One region of the Halobacillus sp. 12SKB genome, then DNA from elsewhere that is predicted to be linked to it. Evidence: riboswitches for the same ligand, from Rfam matches in the RefSeq annotation. Region 1 holds a riboswitch; each other region holds the start of a gene.

Region 1 (4,999 bases):
TCAAACGTTTGTTTAAACGTTTCTTCCGGGTTTTTCATCATCGATTTGAATTCTTCTGGATGGATTTCAATGCCCAGGCAGTCTCGGTTCGGCTCCATTGGAAAAACAAAACCAATTCGACCTTCATAAAGAAAGATCTCTGTAGCAGGTTCCGGTAAAGGCTCTACCCCCTCAAAATATCCGTAGACGACCGGGCGCAAAGGCTTCGTTTCTTCATACTTCTCTGCACCTGTCCAATGAGCAATGTTCGAGTTTTTCCCATCAGCCCCAACGATCAAATCAGCATAGAAATCTTTTGGCTTCCCTTTTTCTATTAGACTGACACCAACGACCTTCTCCTCTTCCCATATCAATTCTCGTGCCGCCGTTTCGGGTTTGAAATGGACGGATGGGAAAGTGACCGCTCGATCAATCAGCATGGAGTCGAGCTTGTCTCTTCTTGGAATGATGGTATAGGAAGTCCTTGGTCCTTCTATGAAACTACTCCCAATATAGGTCCTCATTCTCGTTACTTTTCTCAAACCCGACGCTTCGAGTTGCTTAAGTACGCCTAATTTTTCTAAGAATCCTGTGTGGGACATAAAATGAGTGGATAATGTATCACTTGGAAAACTGGCTTTATCAACAAGGAGGACTTTCTTCCCCATTTCTCCTAGTAAAATAGCTAAACTTGCGCCGGCTACACGAGCACCGACGATAATGACATCATAATGAGCATTCATGATTGCACACACCTTCACGTATCATTTACCTCCATCATAACTGGAGCACCTCGAAAACTCTAGAGTGGTCAGTTGTAGATAAGCTCCCTTCAGTTGAAGACTCAGTTCGAAATGTTTCCGTGGTTCGTTGCCATAATAGGCGCTAGGGGTGGTTGGGAAGCAGCTCGCTTTCCTGCGGGGATGACGGCAAGCCTCTTCGAGCTCCGCTCTGTGGGGTCTAGCCAGCCAATCCATTCCCGCGGGAGTCTCGCAGCTTCCCAACCACCCCATTCGATGAATGTGAGAAACGAACCCCTTTACCCATTTGGATTGTCTTCCACTATACTACTGTTATAAGCATAAAGCGCCCTGTATCAAGCTCCCGGGGTTCAAAAACCTGGGCATGGGAGTTTTATCCTTATACTCCCATCAAGTTGAATAACTGCATATTCTAGAAGTGGTTTTGAGACACTCATATGGCAAAGGGGCGGAGGGAAACGGTGAGACTCCTGTGGGAAGTGCGTGGTAGATGAGACCCCTCAGAGCGTTAGCTAGAGGAGGCTCATCACTCGCCCACGGAAAGCGAACCTTTTCCCGGAGCCTCTAAATCCACACAAACATCTCGAAAATCGAGTATTCCACAATCCTGCCATATACTTTAATAATGAATATAGATAGTTACACATAAAAAAACTCCCGCGGTGGGGAGTTTTAGTTAGTAGGTGCGTTCTTCTTCAACTTCATGATTTTGATCCAAGATTTGAAGTTTGCTCGGTTTGTTTTCTTTTGCGATTTCCTCTGCTTTGGCAACCGCAGTATCACGCTCATCATAAAGGTCTGTTGGAGCGACATCTTCGATTTTTACAAACCAGCCGGTTACATCTTTATTAGGTACAACACTATATTGTTTCATGAACTTCACTCCTATCTCATAGACTTAATTATCCATTCCCACAGCTAGGAGGGTTCAAACGTATCAAAATTGTTTGACAATGAGAAAGGACGCCTTTATAATTTCAAACAAGTCAGAAAAATTTAATAAAAACAACTCTTATCGAGAGCGGCAGAGGGACTAGGCCCTACGACGCCCGGCAACCTTCAAGGCATTACCTTGAAAAGGTGCTACATCCTACAGATCACATGATCTGAAAGATAAGGGGAGGTATGAGATACATAAAGCCCTCTTCTTACTTACAGAAGAGGGCTTTTCGTTTTCCCTCTTCTACAAAGTGGATGCCCTAGAAAAAAACAGAGGAGGAATTTTTCATGAGTACACCATTCTATACGTTCGGTCCTGAAACGAATTTGCTTCATGGCGGTCAAGAACCGGATCCAGCTACAGGGGCACGCGCTGTACCGATTTATCAGACGACATCTTATGTTTTCAATGATACGGAACATGCTCAAAACCTTTTTTCACTTGCGGAACCTGGAAACATCTATTCACGCATCGGAAACCCGACCGTCGATGTATTTGAACAACGACTCGCTCTTCTTGAGGACGGGGCCGCGGCGGTTGCGACAGCGTCAGGCATGTCTGCAATCACGATGGCTATTCTGAATGTCGCTAAAGCCGGGGATGACATCGTGACCTCAACGAACCTTTATGGAGGGACCTACAATTTGTTTGTCCACACCCTCCCCCGCTATGGAATCAATGTCCATTTTGTTGAAGGAGATGATCCAGCATCATTCGCCAAGGCAATTACTCCTCATACAAAAGCGATTTTTGCCGAAACGATCGGTAATCCGAGCTTGAATGTATTGGATATTGAAGCGATTGCAGATGTCGCTCATGACCACCACATCCCTCTCATCATCGATAATACATTCGCTACCCCATATGTCTGCAGACCGATTGATTGGGGTGCAGACATCGTAGTCCACTCGGCCACTAAATGGATTGGTGGACATGGCACGGCTATTGGAGGTGTTGTCGTTGATAGTGGACGTTTCAACTGGAATCATGAAAAATTCCCAGGGTTTACGGAGCCTGATGAAAGCTATAACGGCATCCGATTCGGGATTGACGTGGGTCCCGCCGCTTTCGCCATAAAATTACGCGTACAGCTGCTTCGAGACATAGGGGCATGTCTCAGCCCACAAAACGCTTTCTTACTTTTGCAGGGTTTGGAAACTTTACACTTGCGAGTGAAAACACATGCTGATCAGGCTTTGGAAATTGCCGAATATTTGAACCATCACGAAGGGGTTGAATGGGTGAATTATCCAGGATTGAAGGATCACCCTACTTACTCCCTAGCCGAAAAATATTTCCACTACGGTCATGGATCGATCGTTGTTTTCGGAATTAAAGGAGGGCGCGAAGCAGGACGCAAACTAATTGATCAAAGCACCCTCTGGTCGCATGTAGCAAACGTCGGGGATGCTAAATCTTTAATCATCCACCCAGCTTCTACAACTCACCAGCAATTAAGCGATGAAAACTTGAGTAAATCAGGTGTAACAGAAGAACTTGTCCGCTTGTCTGTCGGGTTAGAGTCTGTAGAAGATTTAATTCAGGACCTGGACAACGCCATCTTCCACGCCACGGGATATAAGAAATCCTACGGTAAAAGCAAACATGTGGCAGAGCCTGTTTTATCCTCCTCCCTGGATCGCTCGAACGGGGATTTGAGAAAAAGAGTAATCGGAATTGTTGGCTCAAGTGCTCTTCTTGTGGAACAGAGCAAGCTGGAAAGACTGGGATTTGAAGTTGTTACTTTCTCTCACCTTGAAGACCTTCAAAAAGTAACGAGCGTCAACTGGGATATTGTCTATGTGGAGGAAGCAAATGAGGATGTCTTGAACATAGCGAAGGAAGTTAAACCAACCCTTCTATGGTCACGTAAACCAATCACTCACGAAGATGCAGCCATCATTTCAGGGGTAAGCCTTTACGAGGCTGTTGTGAATATCCGATCAGGGAAAGATTTCTCCACTTCCCTCGTATCAGTCTAGTGAAAGAAAGGAGCATGAAAAGCATGTCATTACAAAACCCCACCAGCCACCCACGAACCAATCAATCGATATCGATCGGCGCTTTCACCTTCGAGTCTGGTGAGAAACTTTCGAATGTCGAACTTGCCTATGAAAGATACGGGCCGACAAATGCTCCCGTCATCCTCGTATGCCACGCATTAACGGGCAACCAGCTCGCCGTGGGTTCAAGGGATGAACGTGGCTGGTGGGCCGGTTTAATCGGTGAAGATTGTCCCATCGACACCAATCGCTATCAAGTGATCACCTTCAATGTCCTGGGTGGATGTCACGGATCTACTGGGCCTGCGAGCATAAATCCAGAGACAGGCGAACCATACCGTCAAACCTTTCCCAAAGTTACCATTCGGGACATGGTTCACGCTCAATATAAAGCTTTACATCGTTTAAACATCACTCATGTCCATGCGATAGCAGGCGGATCGCTTGGTGGTATGCAGACGTACGAATGGGGGCTTCTTTACCCTGATTTCATGAAAAAACTATTCATTCTCGCTGCAACTCCTTATTTAAGTGATTACGGCATCGCTTTTAATCATATCGGTGCTCGTGCTATAAAGAGTGATCCCCACTTCCGAAATGGAGACTATCATTCCAATGAAGATCTAAAGGGATTCGAAATTGCCCGGATGACGGGGATGGTCACATACAGAAGCAGTACCTTATTTGAAAAAAGGTTCGATCGGTCCTATCACGCCGATACCTCTTATGAAATCCAATCTTATTTGGATTATCAAGGCGATAAGATCAAAGAACGCTTTGATGCCAACAGCTATCTTTACCTTCTAGAGGCGATGAACAACCATGACATCGGACGAGGAAGGAATGGTTGGGCACAAGCAGCTAAGCAATACAAAGCAGAGGTTCATACCTTCAGCTTTGAACACGATCTCCTTTATCCTGAAGCCTTGATCCAACCCTTTTCTATCTCCTGTAATAAAGGGAAGCACCATCACATATCTACCGACTATGGTCATGATGGATTTCTCGTAGAGTTCGACCGTTGGGGCAAATGGGTGGAAGAACAATTAAAATAATTCCCTGGCGATGACTCTTCCACCTGTATAAGCAAAATAAAAACCGTTCCGTTTTTAATTCAAAACGGAACGGTTTTCTTGTTTATCGCTCAAATGACTGACAGGAACGACTTTATATCCTTTAGCCGTCAGTTTTTCTAATAGAAGATCTACGGTTTCCACTGTAGAAAGTTGAAGGTCATGAAGCAAAATAATGGAACCATCTTCTACTTCATAAAGAATATCTTCAGCTACCGCTTCCGGTTTTAGATCTTCCCATTT
Region 2 (4,999 bases), 1.2 Mb from region 1:
ACGCAACCAGAACCTGTTCAAAAACAAATTGAACATTTATTGGGAGAACCAGGGGGAGACCAGAGCTGGTATCGGGAGCTTGCTCCAATTAACTGGGTGAAGGACATTGATGTACCAACCTTAATGCTTCACGGAGAGAGGGATCAGACAGTTCCGGTTGAACAGGCGCGAATGTTCGCAAAGTTGATGGAAGGTAATCATGACCTCCATCGGTATGTCGAATATGAAAATGGAGATCATGGCCTGAGGCTGCATTTCAAAGAGTATGCTCCTGAGGTGCTGGATTGGTTTGAAAAGCATCTAGAGGAAAAGTAAAGTGTATAGTATATAGTAGGGATTTATCTATGTTTATTGAATAGAAAATTACGAAGGCTGTTTTTATCCTTTCCATAGAGTTACAGATACGTAAACTTTAGGACTCGATTTTGATCCATCGTGGTATAGAAGCAGTGAGGAAGCATAAATAACCATAGAATAGGATTAGGAGGAATACAATGAGCGACTACTCTATTGATGAATTTATTAGAAAAACGAAACAGGATGAATCAGAGAATGATTATTTTGAGCTGGAGACCCCGAGAATTCTTGAGGTAAACCTCCTCGATCAAGTGTGGGCTAAAGCAGGAGCGATGATTTCTTATAATGGGAACATTAAATTTGAAAGAGAAGGGATCCTCGAGCATGGCGTCGGTCGTTTATTTAAAAAAGCGATGACCGGAGAAGGAAGCTCTTTAATGAAGGCTACGGGTCGCGGGCGGCTTTACCTTGCTGATCAGGGCAAGAAGATTACTATTTTTGATCTGGATAATGAAACAATCACGGTGAATGGTAATGATCTTCTTGCCTTTGAACCAAGCATTGACTGGGATATAAAACTAATGAAAAAAGTAGCGGGTATGGTTTCTGGTGGTTTGTTCAACGTAACCCTCAGCGGGAGTGGCCGTGTGGCTATTACATCGCACTATGAACCGTTGACGCTGCTCGTACGTCCTGGTGAACCTGTCATTACAGACCCGCATGCTACGGTGGCATGGTCCGGGCACTTGGAGCCGAATTTCAAAACAGACATCAGCTTCAAGACACTTATAGGCAGGGGAAGCGGTGAATCCATTCAAATGGAGTTTGAAGGTGATGGATTTGTCATTGTCCAGCCGTTCGAGGAAGTTTACACGACGGGGCAGAGCTGAGCTGGAGCGGATTTTTTTACAGACAGGCATGCGCATGTTAAGGTTTGAATATAATGAAATCAAAGAAGAACTCAATGTGCATTCACTAGAATTTTTTCATTTATTATCCTTTACTTCGTTACTAATACGTAGTACTATGGGTACTAACAAAAAATAAATAACGGAAACTTCTTATCCAGAGAGGCGGAGGGACTGGCCCTTTGATGCCCGGCAACCATCGAATCAATCTACGGATTGACGAGAACGGTGCCAATTCCTGTAGAATGTACCAACATTCTAAGAGATGAGAGGATCGTGCGGATATTAGCGACCCCTTTTCTTACTGGATAAGAAAAGGGGTCTTTTCGTGTAAGCACCATAACCGTCAAGGCTCTCGATAGAAGTTGCGTTAAGGGAAAGGAAAGATGTTATATGGCAACAGCTATTTTTGGTGCAGGATGTTTTTGGGGAGTAGAAGCGTTTTTTGAAAAATTCGAAGGGGTTACAGAAACAAAGGTCGGTTATATTGGCGGCCACCTGGAGAACCCGACATACGAACAAGTAAAAGCAGGCAAGAGTGGACACGCGGAATCTGTCAAAGTGAACTACGATCCAACGGTTATCACCTATGCAGAACTTGTAAATATCTTCTTTGAAGCTCACGACCCGACTTCCCGCAACAAACAGGGAATCGACGTAGGTCACCAATATCGTTCTGTCATTTTCCATTCGGATGCAAGCCAGAAATACATTGCTGAAGAAAAAATCAAAGAGTGGGAAGGCAAAGGAGTTTTCAAACGCCCGATCGTTACAGAAGTTGAAGAAGCAACAACTTTTTATGAAGCTGAAGAGCACCATCAGAAATATTTACAAAAGCATGGCTCTGCCGCATGCTCCATTGGATAACGAAAAGGACCCTTTCACAAGGGTCCTTTTCATATAGGTCAACCTTCTTAACCTTCTCTTTGTCTGGACGCATCCATCGCTTTTAAGAAATAGGCCGTAGGGAGAAGGATGCCGATTCCTGATTCAAGCAAAGCAAAAAATCGGGCCATCCCCACAGGCAGCATATCCCCATAACCCACGCTCAACAATGTTTCCCCACTGAAGTAAAGCAAGTCCAAAAAGGTTGGGTCAACAGGTTCCCGGGATGATAGACTAGTAACTAGAATGACTCCATCTAAAGATAGAAGATAGTAAAGGATCGTAAATCCCATTAATACACCTGTGAGAACAAAAAATAATTGAAAGAAAAGGGCTGTGCTGAAGTAGCTTTTTCTGTATGTTTTATTTGTGAAAAAATAAACGAGATTTGCTGCAATGAATATAATCGCAACGATGAACAGAGCTTGTACCATTCTTATTCTCCTTTTTTAAAATAATGAGAGGTTTTGGCAGCATCCATTAGGAAATGGTGAGCAAACCATTATAGAAAAACTTCTACCCTATGTTGAAGTGCCCGTAAACATAGACTCAAAAAAGGAAGGAGGTGGGCTTTTGTGGGTTAATGACGCTATCTTGATTGTCATGTGTATCTTCATGGTATTGGGAGCACTTGATTACTATGTCCTTAATCACCGCCTGTCTCTTGGATGGCGGTTTTACGAAGCGTTTATGATGATGGGCCCACTGGCTCTTTCGATGGTAGGGATCATCTCCCTTGCACCTGTATTGTCCCAGTGGTTGGCGCCTGCCATCCGCCCCGTGTTTTTATGGTTTGGAGCGGATCCGTCGATGTTTGCATCCATGATGCTTGCTATTGACATGGGAGCCTATCCTCTGGCGGAATCCTTAGCCTTAGAAGAGGAGGCCGCTACCTTTTCCTGGGCCCTCCTCGGTACGATGATGGGACCAACGCTTGTTTTCACAATTCCTGTTGCGCTTTCGATTGTGAAAAAAGAGGATCGCCCTTTCTTTTCAAGAGGAATTTTAGCTGGTTTAGTTACGGTTCCGATCGGATGTTTTGTTGGTGGTGCTGTGGCAGGATATGAAGCGGTATGGATGTTACGGAATTTAACACCAGCTATTTTGCTTTCCGCCTGTATTGGGGCAGGTTTATGGTTGTTCACGAACGTAACCATCCGGCTATTTTCTTATTTCGGAAAAACCATTGAAATCATAATTATCACTGGTCTCGCCCTTATAATTATTGAATCATTGACAGGGTTTGTTGTCCTTCCGGGGATGGCACCTTTATCTGAAGGGATGGTCATCGTTGGAAAGATTACCGTTACATTAGCAGGCGCTTACCCCCTTGTTGCTTTCATTAATCAGCGGGGGGAGAGATGGATCGGACGACTGAGTGATAGATTAGGCATGAATTCTACATCTTTAACAGGATTGATTGCTTCCACGGCGCATCACCTACCTATGTTAGCGACGATGAAAGATATGGATGAACGAGGAAAAACGGTCAACGCTGCGTTTGCCGTGAGTGGAGCATTCGTCATCGGCAGTCATTTCGCCTTCGTAGCAAGTGTGGAAAAGGATATGATTTTTCCAGTATTGCTGGGGAAATTAACAGCAGGACTCTTAGCTGTCGGGCTTGCTTTATGGATGACGAGAGAAAGCAAATCAGTTTCTTCGAGTGTCGAAACTCTATATAATGAAAAGTGAATCCACTGAAAAAGGAGTTTTTTCATGAAGACAGAAATGAGAAAGCATTATAATGATTACATTGAAAAATTCAAGAAAGCAACTCCTGATGAAATCCAGGGGAAAATGAAGAAGGCGATTGATGAACTTGAATCTTCGGATGAAGGAGACGGTTTGTCTACAGGAGAGAAAGCGCCAAACTTTAATTTGCCTGATGCGAAGGGGAAAACGGTCGAACTGTATGAACAATTGAAAAGTGGTCCGGTCGTCCTTACTTTTTACCGCGGAGGCTGGTGCCCTTACTGCAACATGGAACTGAGAGCCTATCAGCAGATTTTAGATGAGATTCATGGACAAGGAGCTGAATTAATTGCAGTCAGCCCTCAAACTCCCGATCAGTCATTGACCACCCAGGAGAAAAATGAACTCAACTATCACGTACTGAGCGACGTTGGAAATGAAGTGGCCAATCAATACAATTTGGTGTACCAATTACCAGATTATCTTGTAGATGTGTACAAAGATAAAGGGCTGCACGTGGATAAACATAATGGCGATGAGACATGGACCCTGCCTGTCTCCGCAACTTATATTATTGATACAGATGGTACGATTGTGTATGACTATACGAAGGCGGACTACAAAGATCGAGCCGAACCATCTGACGTACTAGGAGAATTGAAAAAAATAAATGCGTAAGAATAAAGCGTCCTCTTTAGTTGTTAGAGGACGCTTTTTTATTTTACATAAAAAGATTCAGGTTCATGAAAAAGAAATAGGCGGCAAGGATAAATATAAGGATGCAGGATTGCAGGCAAAGACCAACAACGCTGCATATCTTCCCACCTAAGGCGAACCGGTATCCTGGGGCGTCTGTGGAGAGTTCAACGAGAGCTTTATTCGCAAAAGAGAGACCGATCCATCCAAGGATAATGCCGATAAAAGGAAGAAAGATGGACATCATTCCTAACACACAAGATGTTATGGCCTTTTGATACATCAACAATCACCGCCCGCTACTTTGTATATCGATTGGCGTAACTGCTTGCGACAATGGAATCCGGTTTAATCTTCGCTTCCATCCCGAGAGACTCGATTCTGGCCATCATTTCATTTACATAGACTCTTGTCCTGTTTCGGTCTCCACTCCCGATATCAATGTGTCCTTCAATCGTAAATGTTGCCCCTTTATAGATATAGGGGAGAACAACTTCGATGAGATCATTCTTTTTTTCTTC
Region 3 (4,999 bases), 1.1 Mb from region 1:
TGCTTATACCGAAGTGAATCCATCATAAAAGAAACAGCTTCTCTAAGAGAGGCTGTTTTTTCATTATATTGAAGATGTAAGAAGAAGAATCCCTGTTACTTTTGGGGAGTCTTCTTCTTTTTCAGATACATGGGTATGAATTCTTTTCTGTTGGAACCATCTGTAAAGCAAGGACAGACCCTTTTTCACACAATTGGGCGTTCGCACATAAATTAGCGGTAGAGGTGGTGAGAATGAAAGATGCCATAAGGGAATCTATGACGGACCCTTTACAAATGGAAAAACAAGAGTGGAAAAAGCGACAGATGCAGCATCGGCTGAAGCAGATACTAACCATATCCTCGCCGATTTTCATTGTTTTGCTGTGGGAGTTCTTATCACGGACGGGACTGATCGATGCCCGGTTCTTCCCGCCTCCGACAGAGATTGTCGGAACGTTCTGGGCGATGGGGATGAGCGGAGAGCTGTTCCATCATGTCGGGATTTCTTTGTTTCGTATTTTTGCAGGCTTTTTGCTCGGAGTCATACCGGCCATTGTGATTGGTCTCTTAATGGGGCTTTACGGACCGATCCGGCATTTCCTGTCGCCACTCATCATGGCACTGATGCCGATTCCGACGCTTGCGCTTCTGCCAATTATCATCATTTTATTCGGAGTCGGTGAAGTATCTAAAGTGGTGACGATCGCCGGGAGTGTTTTTTTTCCTGTTGTCATTAATACGGTGGCGGGTGTTGTGAACATTGACCGCATTTATTTGGATGTTGCGAAAAATTATGGAGCGGATTCGAAACAGTTCTTCTTCAAAATTGCTCTACCGGGTTCCCTTCCGGTCATGCTTGAAGGTATTCAGATGGGGCAGGCGATTGCACTGCTGACAATTGTCGCAGCGGAAATGATGGGAGCCAACTCAGGGATTGGGTATTTGATCTGGACGTCGTATAAGGCCTTTTTGTTGAAGGAAATGTTTGTCGGGCTTGTGCTCATTTCGTTCTTCGGCTACTTGTTTTCAATCATTCTCCGGGGACTGCAGACCAAACTGCTGCCATGGCGCTAACTAATGAGAGGAGCGACAGGGGATGGAGGCTAAAATATCGATTAAGGATTTAACGAAAGTGTTTTATAAAAAAGAGAGCCGCGTGACGGCATTAGAAGGGATTTCGCTTGATATTGCAGACGGGGAGTTTGTCTGTCTCGTCGGACCGAGTGGGTGTGGGAAAACGACGCTGCTCCGGATTTTAGCTGATTTAGAAAAGCCGAGCGGGGGATCGTTTTCAATTGCGAAAAGTAAAAAAGAACGTCCGCTGCAGTCGATGGTTTTTCAGGAACGCGGGGTCATTCCGTGGTTGACGGTTGAAGGCAATGTCAGTTTCGGATTGAAAATGAGGCATATGCCTTCAGATGTGATCAAGGAGCGGACGGCTTATTATTTGAACAAAGTGGGCCTTGAAAAATTCGCTAAACTCTATCCAAAAGAGTTGTCAGGCGGGATGAAGCAGCGCGTCAGTATTGCCAGAGCGTTTGCAAACGATCCAGAAATCCTTCTCATGGATGAACCATTTGCTGCACTGGATGAGCAGAACAAATTCATTTTGCAGGAAGAATTATTGAATATTTGGTCAGAGACGAAGAAAACAGTCTTATTTATTACCCATAGCATAGATGAAGCGCTCCTACTTAGCGATCGAATCCTGTTAATGAGCTCGCAGCCCGGCACTATCATTGATGAAAAGCGTATTGACCTGCCGCGGCCGAGGAATATGGAGCAGGTACGGGCAGATCCTTTGATGGCGGAACATTTTGTCGAGATTTGGAATCATCTTCAGGATGAAGTGCAGCGTTCGCGCAAATAGTGGAAGAAAGGGGATTGGAATCCCATGATGAGAAAAGTATGTCATCTATTTTCTTTTTTGTTTATCATTTTCATATTGTTCGGCTGTGGCTCCGGGGATAGTGGGGAGGGTACGGGCAACGGTGAAATCATCGACGGTGATTTTGCTCCATTGGATAAGGAGGCGACGGTGGTCATAGCCGAAGACGGGGCTGCATCGGGAGCCGGCTTTTATATCGCCGAGGAAAAGGGATATTTTGATGATTACAATATCGATATAAAGTTCACGACGTTTGCGAATAGTGACGACATGCTTCCAGCGCTGGCAGCGGGTGAAGTGGATATTGCCGGGGGCGTTTCCACAGCTTCCTTTTTCAATGCCATCGCCCAGGGCATAGACGTAAAGATCATCGCTGATAAAGGGCACTATTTTGATGGCAGCTCGTATTTCAGCTTTGTAATCCGTGAAGATCTGCAGGATGAAATCAAAGAGTACAGCGACTTGAAAGGAAAGCGGATTGCGGTTTCATCAAGGAATGCCGTGGATGATTATATCTTCCAGCGGATGCTCGAGCACGCGGGTCTAACCGAATCCGACGTAGAATTCGTCCTCATGTCTGACTTTGGAAACATGCTTGCAGCTATGGGCAACAAGTCGATTGATGCCGCTCTTCAAATCGAGCCATTGATCACTCAAGGGGAAGCACAGAACCTGCACGTTCGTTTCGGTGACGCCACAGATTTCGCTCCGGATGCACAGATTGCCATGGTGCTTGGATCGCCTGATTTCATCGAAAAAGAAACCGACGTGTCTGTGCGCTTTATGGCTGCCTATTTGAAGGGTGTGCGTGATTACAATGATGCATTCCTTCACGATGAAGGTCTGGATGAAGTGATTGATATCATGACGAAACACACAGCGCTGAAGGACGCAGAAGTTTGGAAGAAAGTCGGTGTGACGGGGCTTGATCCGAACGGGGAAATGTTTATTGACGATATTAAGAAACAGTTCGAGATGTATGACGCAAACGGCGCCATCCGTGGAGATATTGACTTCAATGATGCAATCGACACCTCTCTTTCGGAAGAAGCGATGGAAGTGATCGGGCGTTACGATCGATAACATTTTTTCTGAAAAAAGCTTGTCTTCGTATGGTTTTTATTGTAAAGTTACCATTAACTCAATTGAATATTTCTTATCAAGAGAAGCAGAGGAACTGGTCCTGTGAAGCTTCAGCAACCACCAACATCGGTTGGCCGGTGCTAATTCCAGCAAGTGATGATCGCTTGAGAGATAAGAAGGAATGAACGGATACGATTCAAGAGCCTTCTTATGTGAGAAGGCTCTTTTTTAATGGTCGCCTTCTTTTGGATCAGGGACTTTTCTCAGGATAAAACCAACTATTCTGATGAGTTATATAATAAAGGAGGTCAAATCATGACAAAACCATTGAGCAACGCTTTCGCACTCATTCCATTTGCGATCTTTATTTTACTATTTATCGGATCGGGTATTGTGATAGGTGATTTTTATAAAATGCCAGTTCTTGTCGCCCTGTTCGCTGCGATTCTCTTCGCCTTAGCCATGAACCGCAAAACAGATTTTCAAACGAAAATATCCCAATTGACGAAAGGGGGAGGGCACCCCAATATCATCTTAATGGTTATTATTTTCCTGCTTGCGGGTGCTTTCGCTGCTGTAGCGTCTGGAATGGGCGCTGTTGAATCGACGGTCAATCTCGGCTTAACCTACCTGCCTGGCGGCTGGATGGTCGTCGGATTGTTTGTCATCGGCTGCTTTATCTCGATATCCATGGGGACGTCCACAGGTACGGTTGTTGCCCTTGCACCGATTGGAGTAGGCGTAGCCGAGCAGACAGACATCGGTCTTGCCTTAGTCATGGGAGCGATTGTCAGTGGTGCGATGTTCGGGGACAACCTTTCTGTCATATCGGATACAACCATTGCCGCTGTACGTACTCAGGGTACGGAAATGAAAGAGAAATTCAAAGCAAATTTCTTTATTGTTCTACCTGCAGCCATCATCACGGCCGTTATTTTTGGTGTGATGACGGCGGATGCATCGGCCAGCCTGAATGAGAACTACACGTACAACACTTTGGAAATTTCACCTTACTTAGGTGTACTAGGATTTGCTATTGCTGGAGTAAACGTCATCTATGTATTGATCGGAGGCATTATTTTTGCCGGCGGAGTCGGACTTCTGCTTGGTAAGTTTTCCGGCATGGAATTCATCACCTTCGTTGGTGATGGCTTTTCGAACATGCAGACGCTTGCGATGATCGCGATCTTGCTGGGGGGTCTTGTGGAATTGATCCGGGCGAATGGAGGCATCGAATTTTTGTTGCAGGCCGTGAGCAGAAAAGTGAACTCCAATCGTGGTGGGGAGCTCGGCATTGCAGGGATTGTGACCGCCATCAACTTTTCTACAGCGAACAATACAATCTCCATCATTACAGCAGGCCCACTGGCCAAACAAATTTCTGATCAATATGGGATTGAAGGACGACGTTCTGCGAGTATTCTCGACATCTTTGCCAGTTCCGTGCAGGGAATCATTCCTTATGGCGGGCAGATTCTTGCTGTTGCGGGTGTGGCGAGTATATCTCCTGTCGCGATTGTTCCGTTTTGCATTTATCCCATACTCACAGCTGGAGCCGGTCTTTTAGCGATCGCTTTCCGTTATCCGAAGTTCACAGTTGAAAAAAGAAAAGCGGTGTTTAAGAGCGCTTCTTAAGAGGGGAAGGCACCTGATTCAGGTGCCTTTTCATGTGTATTTTTTTTACACTAAAATTTTTAAAAACTGATATATTATTTTAAAATGAGTCTATTGAAATAGTAGGAAAGCTTTGGGAAATGGAGGTGAATAGAATGATTAGGGCCTTAAGTGGTATAGACGACTATATCTATATCCGTTACGCTTTTATTACAAAATGTAAACGTTTGCAAAAATATTTCTCCTGGACCGACATTATGAAGGGCTTTGTTTTTCGAAAATGTTTTGCAAAAGGGTCTTTTTGGATAGGAAGGAACCTTTTACAAATAGATAAATCAAGGAGGAATGGCGAATGAGATTGGCGGGCAAATGGATGTTGATCTTCACACTGACCATTGGCATGATGCTGCCATCATGGTTAATGGGTACAAAG
Region 4 (4,999 bases), 1.5 Mb from region 1:
CTTATTGCTGGGTGTATCGGGGGGATGACAGGCATTGTCTCTCATTTAATGAGAAATGGAAAGGTGCTGATCTTCCCTAAAAAAAGAAAACGGCCCAAGGGAATTTATTTAGGGTTCCTGGCAGATTTCCTTATCGGGGCGGCAGCTTCAGTTTTCGCCGTTACTTATATTATCCCTGAGCCTGAGGTATTAAGGTCGCTGATTGGCATTTCTATATTAGCGGGGATGACAGCGGAAAATGTATTATTAAAAAGAGAATTGAATGTGGAAAAAGCGAAAGTAGAAGGATTGGATCGGATCAATCAAAGATTAAAATAGATATTTTCTAATCCAATCCTTATTTTTTCTTCAGAGTTGATCTCCTCTGGAATCCTCCTTTTCTACCATTCCTACAAAAATGCCCCCGCTTTTATCCCATCATTACGTTAACAGTCAGGTAAGGTCATTTTTTTGTTATGCCTTGATCCAGCTCTTTCTGACTACTGAAACCGTTACTAAAACCAGTACGTGTCATGAACTGCACTATAGGAAGACTGAAAGCTCCTGTAATGGAAGGGAATTGCAGTCTAGTACATAGCCTCAGATAGAAAGCGGAATGCTGGATGACCCTTTGTTCCGCGTAAAGTAATGCAAATAGGTGAAACTTAAAAAAACGCCTGTCCGTATTTCGGACAGGCGTTTGACTCACGCTTTAGTCTTATAAGAGGTGATGTGATCCTGCAGCGTGTCGTCATTGCCGAACAGGAAGTGTTTTTCCATATCCGGGGAATACCTGGAGTTTACAGCTGTACGGCCGACGGATTCTGCTACTTCACGAAGCATGGCAGGAGAAGCTCCACAGCAGAGTCCCAGGTAGTTCACACCAATGCTGTGCGCTTCTTTGGCCCATTCCGCAAGTTCATACCTGTTCGTGTAGAGCGGGTCCAGGGACGTTGGGAACGTGGTTTCCGTTGGAAGTGTACAGGCACAGCCCCCGTCCGGCAGGTTGAAGAAGGTCGGGTGTTCTTCCGTCGTGCGGTAAGGGATGGGAAGGGCACCTACATAACCGTCCACTGTTTGACGGATCTTTTCTACATATGGCTGCATTGTCGCTGGGCCGCGGAAGCAGTTCATACCGACGACAAGCGCGCCTTTTTCTTCTAATAAGCGGCAGGCTTCTTCCACTTCATAGCCATCCCGGAGAATATTTTCCCCCATCAGACCGAATGTGATCACGGCAGGCAAATCTTGTTTTTGAATTTCCTCGAGAGCAATCAGCGCTTCTTCGTAATAATAGAAGGTCTCGCCATTCACAAAATCCACGCCTTCTTCCTTACACCAGCCGATCATCTCCCCAAACATGCTTCTTGTTTTTTCAACAGCTTCAGGATCATCAGGGTTGAACAAGTTCGTGTTGGAAATGTTCCCGGCAACAAGGGCTTCTTCCTCCGGGTGCTCCTGAGCTACTTCTTTGGCCAGGCGGATGGCCTGACGGTTAAGCGGCTCTAATAGGTCCTCTTTGCCGATGATTCTCATTTTCTCTCGGTGGCCGTTATAGGTGAAGGCCAAGACGACGTCCGAGCCTGCGAGCATAAAGTCACGGTACGTCTGTTTCAATGCCTGTGGGTTATCAAGGGCTACTTCAGGTACAAAGGAGCCGGCCTGTAAATAGCCGCGGCGCTCCAGTTCGAATAAGTATCCTTCTCCACAAATGACGGGTCCATCCTGTAATCTCTGTTCTAATGATCGTTTCATTTCATTCCACAACCTTTCCATTTTGTATGAGTCTTTTATTAGAAAGCTAGCCCCTTCTGACAGGGACACGCTGACTTTCTGCCTTGCATGAGCTGACATTGGTTCAACTCTGTTCAGAAATCATTTTCTTCAAAAAAATAAAGGACCTCCTTGGATAAGGGGTCCTTTGTGTATAAAGAGTCTCCTTATCTTCAAGGTAGAACAACTACCTTCTGGATTTAGCACCGTGCCAATGGCTGGTTGCTGAGGTATCAAAGGGCCAGTCCCTACACCTCTCTGGATAAGTTTCATAATTATGTAGTTTTAGGAAAAGCAGTTGGACACGTCGTAAAGCGTATCCTCAAATCAAAAGTGGAGTTTATCATTTCGCTTGCGATTTACAATACAGGAAAATGAAAGAAGAATCAATGGAATTTTCAGAAAAAGTTTCGGGATTCTGTTTAAAAGTACCTGAGCTCTTTCCACAAAAAAAGAAACTTATGGTAATCTTGGTTTGAAGACTTAAACAGGTCCTACCTTTTATGAGCCCGCAATTGAACGAAAGAACCGTTCCCTTACCTATGGTTTAATCCCTCAACCATACCAGTCAAGCTTAAGAGATTGATGAATGGCATGAGAGAAATATACTGAAGTATAAAAGCGCTTGTTTCATTACCAACCTTGTCATGCCTGGATACCAGTGATGATGGCACGAACGTTCCTTTTTTTATCAAAAAATCGGCGGACTAATAAAAATATCTAAGTTGAATAAGTAGGGCAAGTAAGTGACTAGGGGGAGAGAAAATGGATCTATCTATTCGAAGAGCCGAGGAGAGCGATTATGAGTCATTGCTGCCTCTATTTAGGCAGGTTCATGAATTCCACGTTCGTGTAAGACCGGATTTGTACAAAGAGAATGCAACTCCAGTCGAGAGAGAGTTCTTTGAAAGCCAGGTGATGGATAACAAACAGCACATGTTTGTGGCTATCTTAAGCAATGAGATCGTGGGAGTTGTAGTGACTAAGGAAGAGGAAACACCTGAGAATTCTTTTGTCAAAGCGAGAAAGGTTTTATCTATCCATAGTTTATGCGTTTCTGAAATGCATAGAAACAAGGGGATTGGAAAAAAACTAGTTGCCCACGTTTTTGATTTCGGACGTAGCCTCAAGGTCGATCGTGTTGAACTGGGAGTATCTGAGGAAAATACTGCTGCCATAGAATTTTATCGGTCTATGGGGATGACAACAAAGAGTAGAAAAATGGAGATGAAATTCAACTTAGCTTAATCGTTGTTCCATTTCCATTAACCAGAAAGTGAGGGATATTATGATTAACCCCCGTGCTTTACAAGAGGGGGATCGGGTAGCAGTGATTGCACCGGCGGGACCTCCGGATCGGGAGCAATTAAGCCAGGGGATACGTGTGTTGGAAAAAATGGATCTTGAAGTCATCATTGGACGCCATGTGTTCCAAACCGATGAAGAGCATGCAACGGTCGATCAAAAGCGACTTGCTGATTTACATGAGGCCTTTAACGACCCTGCAATCCGCGGAATTTTTTGCACCAATGGAGGGTTCGGCACAGCGAAGCTTGCACCTATGATTGATTACGAAAAGATAAAAAGTAACCCTAAAATATTCTGGGGATACAGTGATTTAACGTACCTGCTTCATGCTATTTACAATTTCAGTGGTCTGGTGACTTTCCACGGGCCTATGGTGGCCTCTGATCTTAATGATGAACAGCGAACAAAAGAGACAGTATCATCGTTTTCATCTCTGTTTACAGGCGAGATGATGACCTATGATTCTAACCGATCAACTCTCAACACGCTCGCCCATGGTACGGGAGAGGGACGTTTAGTGGGAGGGAATTTAACACTCCTCACCAACGGTTTGGGCACGCCTTACCAAGTGGACACAGCTGGCGCCATCTTACTACTTGAGGAAGTTGCAGAACCACCGTTTCTTATCGATTTGAAGCTTACTCATCTTAAACAAGCGGGTGTCTTCAATGACGTTCAAGGTGTCGTATTAGGGAATTTCCAGGTGGAAACAGAAGAAGAAACGGAGTTGAAAAAAGTGCTTCACCGTTTCTTCGCCGGTTCTCCATTTCCTGTTGTTGAGAACTTTCACTTTGGTCATTGCCAGCCGAATTATGGTGTACCGTTTGGGGTAAACGCGAAGCTCACGACGTCGCCGCCTCGATTGGTCGTTGATTCAGGAGTGAACTATTGATTTCGAACAACAATCTATATGTTGAAAAAGTTATGTAACGTAACAATTGGAGGTTGGAATGAAATTGGATTTATTCAAACAATCAATAGATATGGCCGCTCTGTATGAAGAGAACCCAAAGGTTAAAGCCATTCTACTTGCTGGTTCTGTGTCTAAAAACCTAGATGATGAACATTCAGATATTGAATTACATATTTTATGGTCCAATCCCCCGACGGATCATGAGCGGAAATCTCCCATTGAGCAAATAGGTGGCACCATTCTGTCTTATCATCCTTATGAAGATGAAGAATGGTCGGAAGCCTACTTAACCCGGGACGGCGTTAAATTTGAAATCAGCAGCTTTTTGGTTGAATCAGTAGAACGCTTCATTTCCGATGTGGTGGATGAACACGATACCGATTATGACAAACAATGTATAGTAGCTTCCATCCATGATGGTGTAAGTCTCTGCGGGGAAGGAAAAATCACTGAATGGAAGAACAGGTTGGCTGTCTATCCTTTCGAACTTTCAGCACGGATGATTGCAGAAAATCTATGGCTGGGGAATCGCTGGAATAACCGGGAAGCTCTCTTGAAACGTCAGGACTGGTTGATGCTCTATGATGTCCTGTGTGGAGTGCAGAAGAAATTGTTCGGCGTTTTGTTTGGCCTGAATCGTATGTATGTCCACCACCCTGTCTTTAAATGGATGGAAAATAATATCGAACGGATGGAAATCAAACCGGAAAATCTCCATGCTCGCATGAACAAAACATGGATAGGGGACCCGGCAAGCGGTGTGAAAGAGTTAGAAGGTTTAATTGAAGAGGTTATGGAATTGGTTAAGGAATACCATCCTGGTTTGGACATTAGCGAACAGAAGAGAAATATAGAATATGTTAAATGATTGGAACTTCAAAGGGTTGATTGTAACTTTCTCCAACCCAGATCAATCAAACCTCAGAGATTGACGGTATGAAAGCTTTCTTTTATCGGAAATGCAGTAAAAGTATGTGGCGGACTTAAGCGATCAGGAGGAGGAGTAAGAATGATCCGTGAACTTAA

What was found. Region 1 has a riboswitch for S-adenosylmethionine ahead of ACQ4XT_RS07055 (O-acetylhomoserine aminocarboxypropyltransferase/cysteine synthase family protein). Riboswitches for the same ligand answer to the same signal wherever they lie in the genome.
Region 2: linked by a shared signal. The riboswitch ahead of msrA (peptide-methionine (S)-S-oxide reductase MsrA) and the one ahead of ACQ4XT_RS07055 (O-acetylhomoserine aminocarboxypropyltransferase/cysteine synthase family protein) in region 1 are both predicted to bind S-adenosylmethionine.
Region 3: linked by a shared signal. The riboswitch ahead of ACQ4XT_RS01555 (Na+/H+ antiporter NhaC family protein) and the one ahead of ACQ4XT_RS07055 (O-acetylhomoserine aminocarboxypropyltransferase/cysteine synthase family protein) in region 1 are both predicted to bind S-adenosylmethionine.
Region 4: linked by a shared signal. The riboswitch ahead of ACQ4XT_RS14470 (homocysteine S-methyltransferase family protein) and the one ahead of ACQ4XT_RS07055 (O-acetylhomoserine aminocarboxypropyltransferase/cysteine synthase family protein) in region 1 are both predicted to bind S-adenosylmethionine.

The regions. Positions count from the first base shown of each region.
Region 1 covers NZ_JBRFWR010000001.1:1,431,236-1,436,234, reverse strand. The annotation lists gene ACQ4XT_RS07065 (NAD(P)/FAD-dependent oxidoreductase) at 1-722, opposite strand, end outside; gene ACQ4XT_RS07060 (DUF2188 domain-containing protein) at 1,417-1,614, opposite strand; SAM riboswitch class I at 1,750-1,860, shown strand; gene ACQ4XT_RS07055 (O-acetylhomoserine aminocarboxypropyltransferase/cysteine synthase family protein) at 1,968-3,662, shown strand; gene metX (homoserine O-acetyltransferase MetX) at 3,686-4,738, shown strand; gene ACQ4XT_RS07045 (polysaccharide deacetylase family protein) at 4,793-4,999, opposite strand, start outside.
Region 2 covers NZ_JBRFWR010000001.1:257,662-262,660, reverse strand. The annotation lists gene ACQ4XT_RS01365 (alpha/beta hydrolase family protein) at 1-315, shown strand, start outside; gene ACQ4XT_RS01360 (AIM24 family protein) at 495-1,187, shown strand; SAM riboswitch class I at 1,356-1,477, shown strand; gene msrA (peptide-methionine (S)-S-oxide reductase MsrA) at 1,599-2,072, shown strand; gene ACQ4XT_RS01350 (ion channel) at 2,120-2,524, opposite strand; gene eutH (ethanolamine utilization protein EutH) at 2,664-3,782, shown strand; gene ACQ4XT_RS01340 (peroxiredoxin-like family protein) at 3,807-4,460, shown strand; gene ACQ4XT_RS01335 (hypothetical protein) at 4,453-4,611, shown strand; gene ACQ4XT_RS01330 (ribonuclease H-like YkuK family protein) at 4,778-4,999, opposite strand, start outside.
Region 3 covers NZ_JBRFWR010000001.1:305,092-310,090, reverse strand. The annotation lists gene ACQ4XT_RS01575 (hypothetical protein) at 1-28, shown strand, start outside; gene ACQ4XT_RS01570 (ABC transporter permease) at 234-1,055, shown strand; gene ACQ4XT_RS01565 (ABC transporter ATP-binding protein) at 1,078-1,851, shown strand; gene ACQ4XT_RS01560 (ABC transporter substrate-binding protein) at 1,879-2,952, shown strand; SAM riboswitch class I at 3,023-3,130, shown strand; gene ACQ4XT_RS01555 (Na+/H+ antiporter NhaC family protein) at 3,268-4,587, shown strand; gene ACQ4XT_RS01550 (glycoside hydrolase family 3 protein) at 4,919-4,999, shown strand, end outside.
Region 4 covers NZ_JBRFWR010000001.1:2,912,151-2,917,149, forward strand. The annotation lists gene ACQ4XT_RS14465 (DUF4257 domain-containing protein) at 1-318, shown strand, start outside; gene ACQ4XT_RS14470 (homocysteine S-methyltransferase family protein) at 685-1,734, opposite strand; SAM riboswitch class I at 1,917-2,021, opposite strand; gene ACQ4XT_RS14475 (GNAT family N-acetyltransferase) at 2,518-3,000, shown strand; gene ACQ4XT_RS14480 (S66 peptidase family protein) at 3,041-3,952, shown strand; gene ACQ4XT_RS14485 (DUF4037 domain-containing protein) at 4,017-4,841, shown strand; gene ACQ4XT_RS14490 (GNAT family N-acetyltransferase) at 4,983-4,999, shown strand, end outside.